Regions from separate parts of the Aeribacillus sp. FSL k6-2211 genome, predicted to be linked through region 2. Evidence: riboswitches for the same ligand, from Rfam matches in the RefSeq annotation. Region 2 holds a riboswitch; each other region holds the start of a gene.

The links. A riboswitch is a leader RNA that binds a small molecule or an ion and turns the genes downstream of it on or off. The one in region 2 is predicted to bind cobalamin.
Region 1: linked by a shared signal. The riboswitch ahead of metE (5-methyltetrahydropteroyltriglutamate--homocysteine S-methyltransferase) and the one ahead of NSU19_RS07130 (ABC transporter substrate-binding protein) in region 2 are both predicted to bind cobalamin.
Region 3: linked by a shared signal. The riboswitch ahead of NSU19_RS15170 (ribonucleoside-diphosphate reductase subunit alpha) and the one ahead of NSU19_RS07130 (ABC transporter substrate-binding protein) in region 2 are both predicted to bind cobalamin.

Annotation. Positions count from the first base shown of each region.
Region 1 covers NZ_CP150190.1:3,972,452-3,977,369, reverse strand. The annotation lists gene metE (5-methyltetrahydropteroyltriglutamate--homocysteine S-methyltransferase) at 1-2,275, opposite strand, end outside; cobalamin riboswitch at 2,426-2,625, opposite strand; gene NSU19_RS19075 (BCCT family transporter) at 2,812-4,398, opposite strand; gene nfsA (oxygen-insensitive NADPH nitroreductase) at 4,661-4,918, shown strand, end outside.
Region 2 covers NZ_CP150190.1:1,453,589-1,458,506, reverse strand. The annotation lists gene NSU19_RS07140 (adenosylcobinamide amidohydrolase) at 1-638, opposite strand, end outside; gene NSU19_RS07135 (iron ABC transporter permease) at 640-1,701, opposite strand; gene NSU19_RS07130 (ABC transporter substrate-binding protein) at 1,664-2,638, opposite strand; cobalamin riboswitch at 2,742-2,923, opposite strand; gene NSU19_RS07125 (N-acetylmuramoyl-L-alanine amidase) at 3,129-4,574, shown strand; gene NSU19_RS07120 (DUF1540 domain-containing protein) at 4,657-4,815, opposite strand.
Region 3 covers NZ_CP150190.1:3,141,418-3,146,335, forward strand. The annotation lists gene NSU19_RS15155 (DUF4856 domain-containing protein) at 1-366, opposite strand, end outside; partial or broken gene NSU19_RS15160 (IS256 family transposase) at 399-1,529, shown strand; gene NSU19_RS15165 (Hsp20/alpha crystallin family protein) at 2,191-2,631, shown strand; cobalamin riboswitch at 2,765-2,944, shown strand; gene NSU19_RS15170 (ribonucleoside-diphosphate reductase subunit alpha) at 3,080-4,918, shown strand, end outside.

The sequences.
Region 1 (4,918 bases), 1.6 Mb from region 2:
GTTTTGCGGCGATGGCTTGCCGATACGCTTTTGTCGCTTCCACCATGATTTTGAGTGCATTGACAGTTTCGGTGACCGCTCTTGTTTTTAAACCACAATCAGGATTCACCCAGAACTGATGTACATCGAGTACTTTTAATGCACGGTCGATATTTTCGGTTATTTCTTGGACGGAAGGTATACGCGGGCTGTGGATGTCATAAACGCCCAAACCGATTTCCCGTTTATATTGGTACTTTTCAAAAGCATGAACAAGTTCTCCGTGGCTGCGGGACGATTCAATCGAGATAACGTCTGCATCAAGCTTATCGATCGCTTCCATCATATCTTCAAACTGGGAATAGCACATATGAGTATGAATTTGTGTTTCCGGTTTGACGGAGCTGGTGGCAAGTTTGAAAGCTTCGACGGCGTTTTCGATGTATTGATTTTGCTTCGATCTTTTTAACGGCAGCCCTTCACGGATAGCAGGTTCATCAACTTGAATCATTCCTATGCCGTTTTTCTCCAGAGCTAATACTTCTTCGCGGATGGCAAGGGCAATCTGGCGAAGAACGTCCGCATAGCTAATGTCATCACGGACAAAAGACCAGTTTAAGATGGTGACAGGTCCAGTCAGCATTCCTTTTACAGGTTTGTCCGTCAATGATTGGGCATAGACGCTTTCTTTGACGGTCATCGGCTGATCAAAGGCAACGTCGCCATAAATGATCGGCGGTCTGACGCAGCGTGAACCGTAAGATTGCACCCAGCCGTTTTTGGTAACAGCAATTCCTTTTAGTTTTTCTCCGAAATATTCCACCATGTCCGTTCGTTCAAATTCCCCGTGGACCAATACATCAAGTTCAAGCTGTTCCTGAATATCAATCCATTTTTTGATTTCATCTTTGATAATAGACTCATATTGCTCGTTTGTGTATTCGCCTTTCCGCCATTTTAAACGGGTTTGGCGGATTTCTTTCGTTTGCGGAAAGCTGCCGATCGTTGTTGTCGGTAGAATTGGCAAGTTCCATCTATTTTTATGCAGCTTGCGCCGAACAGAAAAGTCCACACGGTTCGTCGGGTAGGATTCAATCTTGGCGGCTGCCTCTTGCACGTTTCGGTTTGTCCGAAAATCAGAATTCATAAATTGCGTGTAATAACGGTCATCGTATCGTAAATCGCTTATACTTAATTCACCTTTTGCATATTGTGTCAGCTGATGGACTTCACTTAATTTTTCGTCTGCAAAGGAGAGAGCATTTTTTAAAATTTCCGGCAATTCGTGTTCATTTTTTACGGTAACCGGCACATGGAGCAAGCTGCAGGAAGGTTGAATGATCAATCGATCAACATCAACATGCTGAGCGAGAAAATCAATTTTGCTTGCTTTTTCTTCTAATGATGCCCTCCATATGTTGCGGCCGCTGATTAAACCGGCAGCCAATATTTTGTCTTTTGGAAACCCGAATTTTTGGATGTTTGCACTGTTGGCTCCCCCATCATGTACAAAATCAAGACCGATAGCAGCAACAGGCAATGAAACGATATGTTGATAGTGAGAAAGACTTTCAAAATAAGTTTGCAACAGTATGTTCAAAGATGGATTCGCTTCGTGAAAAGCTTCATACACTTCTTTAAACAACGGAATCAATGACTCATCAATTTCCTGAACGAGAACAGGCTCATCGATTTGCACCCACTTTGCGCCTGCTTGATGCAACTCTGTCAACAATTGAATATAAACTGGGATGAAAGCAGATAAATGCTTATAAAAATCTCGTTTTTCATATTTTTTCGCCAGCATTAAAAAAGTAATCGGCCCTAAAACAACAGGTTTTGTCTCAATATTTAGTTCGTCTTTTGCTTCATTGTAAAGCTTGAGCAGACGGTTTTCCAAAAAAGCAGGCGGCTTATTTTCCAGTTCCGGAACGATATAATGATAATTTGTATCAAACCATTTTGTCATTTCTAAAGCCTCGGCTTCTTCGGATCCCCTTGCCATTGCGAAATATGTTTTGATGGAACGGGGATCCATATGCTGGAACCTCGAAGGAATATATCCAAACATGAAAGCAGTATCGAGAACGTGGTCATAAAACGAAAAATCTCCTATGGGAATCAGCTCAATTCCGCTTTCATGCTGTTTCTTTAAGTTGGAAAGACGGATCTTTTTCAACGTTTCCAGTAAGCTGCTTTCAGAAATGTCTCCATTCCAAAATAATTCCAAAGCTTTTTTCCATTCCCGGCGTTCGCCAATTCGCGGATAGCCAAGATTTGAACTAATGGCTGCCATTACGAAAACCTCCCATTTGATTTTTGCTCAACACAATAAAAAAGCCCTCTTTACGCTAATAAAAGAGGGACTGGATATCCTAGCTCGTGTTGAGGCACCCAAATGGTTTCAACATGAACATGGCTTCTCACTCCTCCCTATGACGCGTAGGTCGTAGTGCATACAACAGGCAGGTCTCCTGACTTAGGTTCAACGCTTTTGATCTCCTTCCCATTTCTCTGGCAGAAACAGTGGCTGATGATCAAAAGCTCCCCATCACAGTGGCGCGACCGTGTTGGAATTTCACCAAACTTCCCTTTTAAGCGCATATTGCGGCTGCAATATGACGCACCTGTTGCTGGTACACATATGAAACTATAATTATCAGAATAGAGGATTTTTTTTTATTTTTCAACACCACATTTGCAATTAAAAAGAAAAATTTTTTAGGAAAGTAGATGGCTTGCGATTTCTTCCGCTTTACATGACAAAAACCCGCCAGAACATAAAGGTTTTCTGCGGGTCTTTACAGCGGTTGGGATTTTTCCGGAAAACAGTTATTTCGAGAGAAGGTTTCTTTTCACGCCTTTCTTTTTAGGATACATTTTAAATAATTGAGATTTACTGGAATAAAAATCTTGGTTTGCCGCTTTGATAAAAGAACCGGCTAAAAGGACAAAAATAAACAACAAAGGGAAACCGCCAATAATGCTAACAGTCTGCAATGTGGACAATCCGCCGAGGTACATTAAAATAAGCGGCAAAACGGAAAGAGCAAAAGCCCAAAATAAACGGTTCCATCGCAAAGGTTCATCGGCAACTTCTTTTTGGACAACAGATGCTAAAATATAAGAGCTTGAATCAAACGTTGTTGCTAAAAAGATCACGGCAAGCACAGTAAATACGGCAATCACAATGTTGCTTAACGGCAATTGTTTCAATATTCCGATAATGGCTGCTGATCCGCCATGTTCATCTAATGTAGCTGTTACATGGTATTGGCCTGTCAGTTCTAAAAATAATCCAAAGTTTCCTAAAATCCCAAAAAAGAGAATGCAGCCGAGCGTTCCATATACTACTGTTCCGAGCGTCATTTCGCGGACAGTGCGTCCTTTTGAAATTTTAGCGACGAACAAGCCGACAAATGGAGCGTACACGAGCCACCAAGCCCAATAAAATACCGTCCATGATTCCGGAAAGCCTGTTCGTTCAAACGGTCCTAAACTGTTAAAAGGTTCAGTCCATAAAGACATCCGCATGTAATGATCAAGCATGATGCCGATGCTGTTGACGGCCGTTTCCGCCAGAAAGACGGTCGGGCCGGCAAGGAAGACAAACACCAACAATAATACGGCAAGCCATAGGTTGATGTCGCTCAAAATTTTAATGCCTTTCCGCAAACCGGAGTAAGCGCTTGCTGCGAAGATCAATGTACAAATAAGCAAAACCACTGTTTGGAGTGTCATCGAAGGTTCGATGCCGGAAAGTTCATGAATTCCTTCTGTAATGAGCGGCGTCCCTAAAGCGAGTGTCGTTCCAGCTCCGCCCAGCAAACCAAACATAAACAAGACATCAATGATTTTGCCTATTGGTCCATCTGCTTTTTTGCCAATGAGAGGCCGGCACGCTTCGCTTACTTTTAACACCGGTTTTTTCTTTACATAATAGAAATAGCTGATTGGCAGGGCAGGGAGGCAATAGATGGCCCATGCCGTCGGTCCCCAATGAAAAATTCCATATGCGGCCGCCCATTCAACGGCTTCTTTTGATCTAGGTTCGATGCCAAATGGAGGTCCCGTATAGTAGTAAGCCCATTCAATCGTTCCCCAATAAAGAACACTTGATCCAATTCCAGCGCAAAAAAGCATAGCTGCCCAAGATAATGTCGGAAACTCAGCCTTTTCTAAAGGATCCCCCAGTTTGATTTTTCCGTATCGGCTAAAAGAAACATAAAGAATAAAAATCAATACTGCTGCACCCATGATTAAATACAATATTCCAAATTTTTGTGTTAAAAAGCTGCTGGCAGCTAATACAATGGCTTCGCCTTGTTCAGGGAATACTGCTAATGGAGCGGCTACAATTAACAGCAAAAGCAGCGCCCCGATAAAGGTCGGCCAATCCATAATGTTTCGATTCTTCATCAAATCCCCCTTTAAAAAAGATTACATTTTATTATATCTTTAAACAAAATTGATAGAAAGTTTAATTTTTCAGATTAATTTGTCGTAATAAGCTTTTTTATTCAATTTATTTTATTTTTTATAAGAAATCCTTATAAATGCTCTCGATTACGGCCAAATCCTTACGTTTCACATTTTGCTTGGCCGAAAAACAAAATCGATGAAATGGGCGTCTAAAAAAGTTAAACTTTGAGAAAAGAATATAAAAGAAAGGATGATGATGATGAATAAAGTGATCGAAACCATTTTAAACCATCGATCCGTTCGAAAATTTGAAGATCGGCCGCTTACGGATGAACAAATACGCTTAATTGTGGAATGTGCCCAATCGGCCTCGACTTCAAGTTACATACAAGCTTACTCAATCATTGGGGTGAAAAATCCGGAAACGAAAAAAAAACTTGCGGAACTGGCGGGGAACCAAGACTATGTGGAAAAAAGCGGCCATTTATTTGTTTTTTGCGCAGATCTGCACCGGCAC
Region 2 (4,918 bases):
TTTAATAACAGCAGTTTGTCACAATAAAGGCTTGCTAAATTCAAATCATGAAAAATTGAGACAACCGTTAATCCATTTGATTGTGTCCAATTTTTCAACTGATCAAGCATGATTTTTTGATGGGAAATATCAAGATGGTTCGTGGGTTCATCTAATAAAAGCAAAACGGGGTTTTGTGCAAGAGCCTGCGCTAAAAAAACCCTCTGTTTTTCCCCGCCGCTTAATTCATTGATCGCTTTATTTTTTAAGTGGGAAATATTCGTCTGCTCCATGGTCTTTTGGATGATTTGTTCATCTTCTCCCGTCAACCGCTTGAAGAAACCCGTTTGAAAAGGATAACGGCCGAGCGCCACTGTCTCCCAAACGGTATAATCAAACATTTGCGTTGGGATTTGCGGCAATGAAGCGATGTTTTGCGCCAATTTTTTCGGAGAATAAGCAGAAAGAGGTTTGCCGGCAAGCTCGATCGTGCCGCTTTTAACCGGAAGAATCCCGCTGATCATTTTTAATAGTGTCGTCTTTCCACTCCCGTTTGGCCCCAAAATGCCAAATATTTCCCCTTTTTTTACTGAGAAGGAAAGGTTTTCGATAATCTTTCGCTCTTGATAGCCTCCCGAAATGTTCTTGACTTGCAGCATGTTACCCTCTTCTTTCCATTCTTTGTTTCATTAAAATAAAGGCAAAGCTGGGAGCGCCGATTAAAGCCGTGATCACACCGATCGGAAGTTCTGTCGGCGACACGATCGTTCTTGAAACGAGATCCGCCAAAATTAAAAAAGCGGCGCCAAAAATGGCGGACAGAGGGAGAAGATGGCGATAATCACTTCCCCAAAGCAGCCTGTTTACATGCGGGATGACAAGACCGACAAACCCAATCGTTCCGCTGATGGCAACGGCCGCACCGGCTAAACAAGAGGATGATGCTAAAATAAACAGCTTTCTCCTTTTTACATGGACCCCAAGCTGCTTCGCCTTTTCTTCGCCAAAGGACAGAGCGTTTAATTCTGTTCCGTTTACAAAAATCAAAATGGACCCGATTAAAAAAAACGGCAAAAGCATCAATACGTATCCCCAGCCGCGCATCGCAACGCTTCCTAACAACCAGTTGACAATTTGTCGCAATTCTTCGCCTGTCAGGGCAATCATTAATGAAATGAAAGCACTTAAAAAGGAACTTAAAATAATTCCGGTCAGCACAATCGTTTCAATCCTCATCGTTTTTTCAATGAAATTGGCGAACAAAATCACAGCCAAAATCGTTAAAAAACCCGTAAAAATGCTGACAACCGGCAAAGTGAATGAGCCGAAAAAAGGAATTTGAATGCCGAAAAAAAGAACAAGTACAGCACCTAAAGAAGAACCTGATGAAACACCGAGCGTATAAGGATCTGCCAAAGGGTTTTGCAAAAGCCCTTGATAACAAGCCCCCGCCATTGCAAGCGAGGCTCCGACAAGTCCGGCTAAAACGACACGAGGAAGTCGAATATCAAGCACAATGCTTTTCATGCTTTCATCAATGTCCGGCGCCAAACCGGTATAGAACAGTTGATTGAAAATTATTTGGAAAATATCCTTAAACGTGATGTGAAACGTTCCGATAGAAATTCCTAAAAAGACGGAAAAAATAAGAAAACAAGCGGTCGCCGTATAGGCGACCACATGTTTATTTTTTGTAGACATCCGGATAAATTGCTTTCGCAAGTTCTTCTACTCCTTCAACCAATCTTGGGCCTGGGCGGCTCACCAAGTCGGAATGCACATCGTAAACCCGTTTATTTTTCACCGCTGATACATTTTCCCATCCTTTGCGTGCCAACACCTGGTCAACAGCTTTATCGACGTAATAGCCGTATGTCGTCACAATGACGTCTGGGTTCAGTTTTACAACGGCTTCTTCCGTCATTTGCGGCCAGCCTTCTTGATCGCCCGCTGCATTTTTTGCTCCAATGATCGTTAGCATTTCATCCATAAACGTTCCTTTTCCCGTCGTATAGATTTGTGGTGCGGGATTCACTTCGACAAAAACAGACACTTTTTGATCATCCGGAATCGTTTTTCCTTTTTCTTGAATATCCGCCAGTTTCGTTTTCATTTCAGCCACAATATCTTCGGCTTTGTCACTTGTCCCTGTAATTTTGCCGATTGTTTGGATGGAGTCATACACTTTATCAAATGATTGGGCATCTTCGACTACAAAAACATTTATTCCCGCATCTTTCAGCTGCTTCAGCCCTTCCTGCGAGTTATGGGCGCTGGAAGCATGCGCTAAAACAAGATCCGGTTTTAAAGAAATAATTTTTTCAACATTAAATTCCATCCCGCCAACCTTTTCTTTGTTTTGAACATCTTCCGGATAGTTGTCATTATCACTTACACCGACAATTTGTTCACCCAACCCTAAAGCATAGGCAATTTCAGTATTGCTTGGAATTAGCGAAACAATCCGCTCCGGTTTTTCGCTTACCGTCACCTCATTTCCTAAACCGTCCTTGACCTTCACCGGAAATTGTGAAGCCGTCTCTTCCGTCTTTTGATTGCTTTTGTTTTCAGACGGCTCTGATGTATTTTGTTGGCCGCATCCAGCCGCAATTCCAAATAGAAGTAATAAGGCTAAAAATAGTGCAGATAATTTTTTCATCATTTTCCTCCTCCAATAAAAAACATCTTCTTGAATTCGATAAGAAGATGTCTGAAAACGTACATATGTATTGTTTTCAAACACCTCCCTATCCGCGTAGGGTTTTAGGTGTGCTCAAACAGGCAGGTCTCCTGGCTCATGGTCATCGCTTCCTGGACCTTCCCGTTGAAACAGTGGTTTTCCCAGGTTGCTCCCATTCACAGTGGCGGGACCGCGTTGGATTTTCACCAAACTTCCCTTTTAAGCTGGCAGCTATGTGCCGGCACCTGTTTGCTTTTCGGTATAATGTTATGACGAAATGTATTATACATGATTTGATTGAATTCTGGTAGGAAGAAAATGAAAAAAATCGACAAATTGACCTAAATGTTTTGGATTTCGATACAGTTTTCGCTAAAAATAAAATTTTTTTGAACTTCCTTTCCATTACTTGAATAAAATATTTGTAGACAAGCGAATTGGATGTTTGAAAACGAAGGAGGATATTGCAGTGACAACCGTTCTTTTAGACCCTGGCCACGGAGGAAGCGATCCCGGCGCAACCTATAGAAATTATGAGGAAGAAGATTTTACGTTGACTATTGCCCTCTTGGCAAGACAACATTTACTTGAACATTACCAAGTCAACGTTCTCATGACGCGCACAGACGATCGAACAGTCGGTTTGTCAGAAAGATCATCCATGGCTAACCGAGAGAATGTTGATTTTTTCTGTTCCATTCATATTAATGCCGGCGGAGGAACAGGTTTTGAAAGCTATGTTTATAACGGAGGGGCCTCTCCAAGAACGATCCAATACCGGTCCGTCATCCATGATCAAATTATGAGCGTTATCGGTCCGAAATATAGCGTAAAGGATCGGGGCAAAAAAAGCGCCAATTTTCACGTGTTAAGAGAAACAAAAATGCCTGCGGTTCTTTTGGAAACATTGTTTATTGACCATTCGAATGACATCAAACTTTTAACATCGTCTGACTTTATGAGCGACTATGCAGCAAGCTTAGCCGATGGAATCGGAAAAGCGCTTAATTTGCCCAAAAAGTCGACACGCACCACCCCAACTCCGCAGCCATCGCCAGCTGCAGGCAGCAGGATGTACAAAGTCATTGCCGGTTCCTTTAAAAACCGAGAAAATGCAGAAAAGCTGATAAATGAACTGAAAGGAAAAAATGTTGATAGTTTCCTTTCCGCTGCGATGGTGGACGGAACAAGTTATTTCCGCGTTCAAACAGGGGCATTTAAAAATTTGCAAAATGCAAAAGACCAGTTGGCAAGGCTTGTTCAATTAGGATACAAGGATGCATTTATATTAACTCCTGCAGAACAAGGAACGGCACAATCAGGCCAAAAGACAGATTCATCTCGTTCATCAACACTTCAACCGAAAACCCCTTCTCCCGATTCAAGGGATATCCCTATTTTAGGAGAAACGCTCGTATCGGGAACAATCTTGGATTTATATGTAGGAAAAACAAATCCTAGCGCACCTCAGCTGGGCGATTTGTATGAACAATTAAGCAAATCCTACGGAATTCGCGGCGACATCGCATTTGCACAAGCAATTCATGAAACGAACTATTTCCGTTTTACGGGAGTAGTCAATCGCAATCAAAACAATTTTGCCGGAATCGGAGCTACCGGTCCAAATGTTACAGGAGCAAGCTTTTCTACTCCGAGAGAAGGGGTTCTGGCCCATCTTCAACATTTATATGCATACGCCACAACGAAGCCTCTTCCAGCCGGGTTCCCCCTTGTCGATCCCAGATTTATTTATGTGGAACGAGGTTCTGCCCCGACCTGGAAAGATTTAAATGGGAAGTGGGCCGTTCCCGGCAGCCGTTACGGAGAAATGATTTTATCCATTTACCTATCCATTTTGCAGTTTGCAATTCAACAATTGAACGCTGCTCAATCAGCCATAAGCAAACAAATATAATCTGAATTCCAAAAAGATGTTGTATAAAAATGAAAAGATTATCAAAAATACAAAGAGAGCCAACTTCCGGCTCTCTATTTTATTAAAATGTTTCTGGTTCAAACGTCTTGCAATCAGTTTCCTTTTGATTTTTTGCCGTTTTTCCTGAATGACTTACGACATAAATGGCATCAGCTGCACATTTATTCCCTTCCGCCCAATATTTGCAGTTATTTACCTCACACAAAACGTCCTGCGCCATGTTTGTCACCTCCCAGTTATATATTTTCCTTTGGAAAGTGATTTGATACTTGTTGGTTGTGAAATGTCCATGGCAATATTTCGAACCGCAAAGACAATCGTTT
Region 3 (4,918 bases), 1.7 Mb from region 2:
TCTTTCTCGAAACTCGATTCCTTCACTACTGGAGTGTATATCCCGTTCTCCACGTAATATTCCTTTTCTCCCAGAGTCACTTTTTTCATTTTCTTCATTACCCCTCTCTTTAATATGCCTTTTAGAGGCTTCATTTTCGCTTCTAAGCCGTTCTTTTTCTGTGCTTGTATTATAACTTGCGGCAACATTTTCCCGCAAGCTTTTATTTGTTCTTTCTAGGGACTGTTTTTCAAATTCTTGAATCTTAGTTGAAATGTTGGTGTAATTACTCATGGTTTCAGCAACTAATAGATGATGTATAAAATTTTGTGTAAAGTATTTTGCTAGACCAAAAGAAAAAAGGTAGGGTATCTCTGATTTGACCAACAACACATTCCAGAGAAAGGAGAACCCTACCTATGTCTAAAAGTATATCGAATGTAGACTGGGTCAATCAACTGGAAAGTGCGATTCGCCAATTAGAACTCATCATGCGTGAAGAAATAAAACATTTCCTCGAAATGGAACAGGCTGGAACGTCGAATATGAGAAACGGTTACTATCAACGAAATCTAGATACGCAATATGGCCGGATTGAAGGTCTTTTGGTCCCAAGAGACTGAAACGGGGAATTCAAACGCAGCTGTTTGCCCCTTACCAACGTCATACCGGCTGGCTCGGAGAAGCTGTCATCAAGATGTATCAAAGTGGCATGAGTACGCGGGAGATTGGCAAGTTTATTGAACGAATTTTTGGAATGCTTATTCTCCTGCAACGATCAGTCGTATGACCGATGTCGTGAAGGAATACATCGAGAAATGGCACACTCGTCCTCTACATAAGCGTTATTCCGTCTTATATTTGGATGGGTTGTACGTAAAACTTCGTCGAGATACGGTAGAAAAAGAGGTCATGTATGTGTTGTTAGGTGTAAACGAAGAAGGATATCGGGAAATTCTTGATTTTTTCGTAGGAGGAAAGGAAAGCGCCTATGGATGGCAGGAGATTCTCCAACAACTATATAACAGAGGCGTAAAGGAAGTGCTTCTGAGCGTATTCGATGAACTAACGGGGCTGGAAGAAGCCTTTAAAGCTATTTATCCGAAAGCCGATGTGCAGCGTTGTGTCGTTCACAAAGTCCGTAACACACTCAGTCGTGTACGGAAAAAAGACCAATTCGAAATGGTGGAAGATTTGAAACTCATTTATCGATCTCCGAATAAAAAAATTGCACTGGAGATGTTTCACCAGTTTGAGTCAAAATGGTCGAGCAAGTATCCGAGAGTGCAATCGTGGGGAAATGAGTTGGATGTCCTTCTTACCTTTATGAATGATCCAAGCAGTATCCGACCAATGCCATCGAACGAACGATCAAGGAGATTCGGAAACGTCTAAAGCCGATGAACAGTTTGAGCAGTTTAGAAGCCGCGGAAAAAGTCATGTATTTGACCATCCAAGACTTTAATGAGAAATGGGCAGGGCGAAAGTTGCGAGGATTTTCCGAAACTCATGAAGCCCTCCAGCGAATGTTTGAAGAACGTTATGATTAACCAAATAATGTAAATTGATGATGGGATCTCCCTTTCCACACAGGAGACTGAATATTCAGTCTCCTGTGTGGAAGAAACAGGCCCTCTCTATTCTAAATCCATTTCAGAGATGCCCTATCTATCTTACATTACACAAAATTCTTGACAGTACCATCATTACTTACTTCAATTTCTGGGTGAATGTATTTTGGAAAAATTGTTGTAGATAATACAATGAATCCTTCCGGAATATTTTTCACAAATACAACTAAATAATTATCATCTACTCTAATTATTTTTGTTTTAAGTTTTTTACCACTATCAGTAACATATGCAACAAAGAATAATTTTTAAATTTATAAAGTTGTCCAACAGCAGTTTTCAATCATTGTGAATTTATCCAGCTTGATCTGTTAATTCCCAGCATGGCTGCAATTAAGCAGCTTACTTAATTTTCTTCGTATGTAAACTCTTGTCTAATAACAACAATATGCTGTCCATTCGTTCACCAAGTTTTGCTAGGTTGTGCTTTTAAAAGCAACAAACACGAAACGATTTGGATGCAGCGGACTTATTTATATTTTTATGATTAAAAACAGTAATTTAAACTTTGCTATATGTATATTTCTCTTCTCAACACAAATAATATTTTCTGTAAAAAAATCAAAGGAGGAACAATCATATGGCTCTCATTCCTTACGATCCTTTTTCTGAGATCAACCAATTTAGACGAAACATGAATCGCGTTTTTTCTGAAAGCTTCCCGCATTTTTTTGAAAACTTTGAGACTATGAATACCCCCCGGCTTGATATTCATGAAACTGCTAATGAAGTAATTGTTACTTGTGATTTGCCCGGCCTTGAAAAAAAGGAAGACGTTGACATTCATCTTGATCGCAACGTTCTTACGATCAGCGGCACAATTCAAAGAAGCAAAGAAGTAAAGGAAGAAGAAATGCATAGACGCGAACGGTTTGTAGGGCGGTTTCACCGCGCTGTTGCATTGCCGGCAAATGTAAAAGAAGAAGAAGTGAGCGCGACATATAAAAATGGCGTTTTGGAAATCCGTATTCCAAAACAAACCGAAAACAACAAAAAGAAAATTGATATTCAGTTTCATTAATTGTTTCGTGAGGTTGCAAAATTTCAATCAGCCTCACTTTTTTATTGCAATTTTCGCCAAGTACGATTATGATGAATATATAACATCAAAAATCTATATATTGTGTAATCAAAAACAATTAAATACTATATATTGAAAACCTAACGACAAAGGTGCTGTTTTCAGCTTAAAAGGGAATCCGGTGAGAATCCGGAACTGTCCCCGCAACTGTGAGTGCTACGAAATGAATAATCCACTGTACGTTTCGTATGGGAAGGATTCAAAGTAGGATGAAGCACGAGTCAGGAGACCTGCCTTTGTCCGAACGTTTCTAATTCTTCGGGGGTTGGGAAGATGAAACGATGGTTTGAATGGAGTAGTTTCGCCTTGTAAACTGCCTCCTTTTTAATCATCGTTTGATCCGCTCAGCTTCCTGAGCGGTTTTTTATTTTGATAAGGAGGATGTTTGATGAATATTACGAAAGCATTAAATCTATACGAGGTTTTTCAAAATCATTTTAACAGGAGCGATTTGGAACTTTATCTAAGGCAGCTTGAAGAAAAGTTTCCGTCCCTTTCCTTTCATGAATACAGCGAAAGAGTGCTGACAACCTTACAATACCAGCAGATTGATGATCTTGAAAAATTTACAAACCTGCTGATTATTGAAGCTTTAGCAAACATTTCGGAAAGTGAGCCGGATTGGACTTTTTTAGCTGCACACGTATTTCTTGAAAAAATTTACCATGAAGCGAGCCAAAACAGAAATTACAACCAACCGGGCTACGGCGATTTTTATTTGTTAATCGAAACATTAACCGATCTTGGAATCTACAGCCCTCTTTTGCTAGAGCATTATTCAAAAGAGGAAATTATGGAGCTGGGAAATGCCATTGATCCTGAGAAGGACAAGCTGTTTACATACATCGGATTAAGGACCCTTTACGACCGGTATTTAGCTAAAGATTTTCATAAACGAACATTTGAGCTTCCACAGGAACGTTTTATGATCATCGCTATGACGTTAATGATGAAAGAGCATCCATCCAAACGTTTGCATCTTGTAAAGGAAGCGTATTGGGCATTGAGCCATTTATATATGACGGTTGCAACACCGACATTGGCTAATGCAGGAAAATCAGTCGGTCAGCTTTCAAGCTGCTTTATTGATACGGTAGACGACAGCCTTCAAGGCATTTATGATTCGAACACTGATATTGCCAATGTTTCTAAAAGCGGCGGAGGCATTGGAGTGTATTTGGGGAAAATCAGAAGCCGCGGAAGCGATATCCGGGGGTTCAAAGGAGTTTCATCAGGTGTCATTCCTTGGATGAAGCAATTAAATAATACGGCGGTGAGCGTCGACCAGCTCGGCCAAAGAAAAGGAGCAATTGCCGTTTATTTGGATGTTTGGCATAAAGATATTTTCGCTTTCCTTGATGCAAAATTAAATAACGGAGATGAACGGCTGCGCACCCATGATTTATTTACAGGTGTATGCATTCCTGATCTATTTATGGAACAAGTTGAAAAGCGCGGAGACTGGTATTTGTTCGATCCCCACGAAGTTCGCAAAGTCATGGGATTCAATCTGGAAGATTTTTATGATGAAGAAAAAGGTAACGGCAGCTTTCGGGAAAAATATTTTGAGTGTGTGAATCATCCATCCTTATCTAAAGAAAAAGTGCCTGCGATTGAAATAATGAAACGGATTATGATCAGCCAGCTTGAAACGGGAACGCCTTTTATGTTTTATCGTGATGAAGTGAATCGGAAAAACGCAAACAAGCATGCCGGCATGATTTATTGCAGCAATTTATGCACAGAGATTGCGCAAAATCAAAGCTCAACAACTGTTGAAGAACAATATGTCGAAGATGGAAAAATTGTCATTGTGAAAAAGCCCGGCGATTTCGTCGTCTGCAACCTTTCTTCCATCAATTTGGCACGGGCTGTCACTGATAATGTTCTGGAACGATTAATCCCTATTCAAGTGCGGATGCTGGACAACGTCATCGATTTAAACAGCATTCCGGTATTACAGGCGAAGCTTACAAATGAAAAATACCGTGCAATCGGTCTTGGAACGTTTGGCATGCATCATTTATTTGCACTAAAGGAAATTGCATGGGAAAGTAACGAGGCAGTCCAATTTGTCGATCAATTATATGAAAAAATTGCGTATTTAACCATTCAGTCGAGTATGGAGCTCGCAAAAGAAAAAGGCGCATACCCTCTCTTTAAAGGCTCGGAGTGGGATACGGGCCGATATTTTGAGATCCGCGGTTATACGTCAAAAAAATGGCAG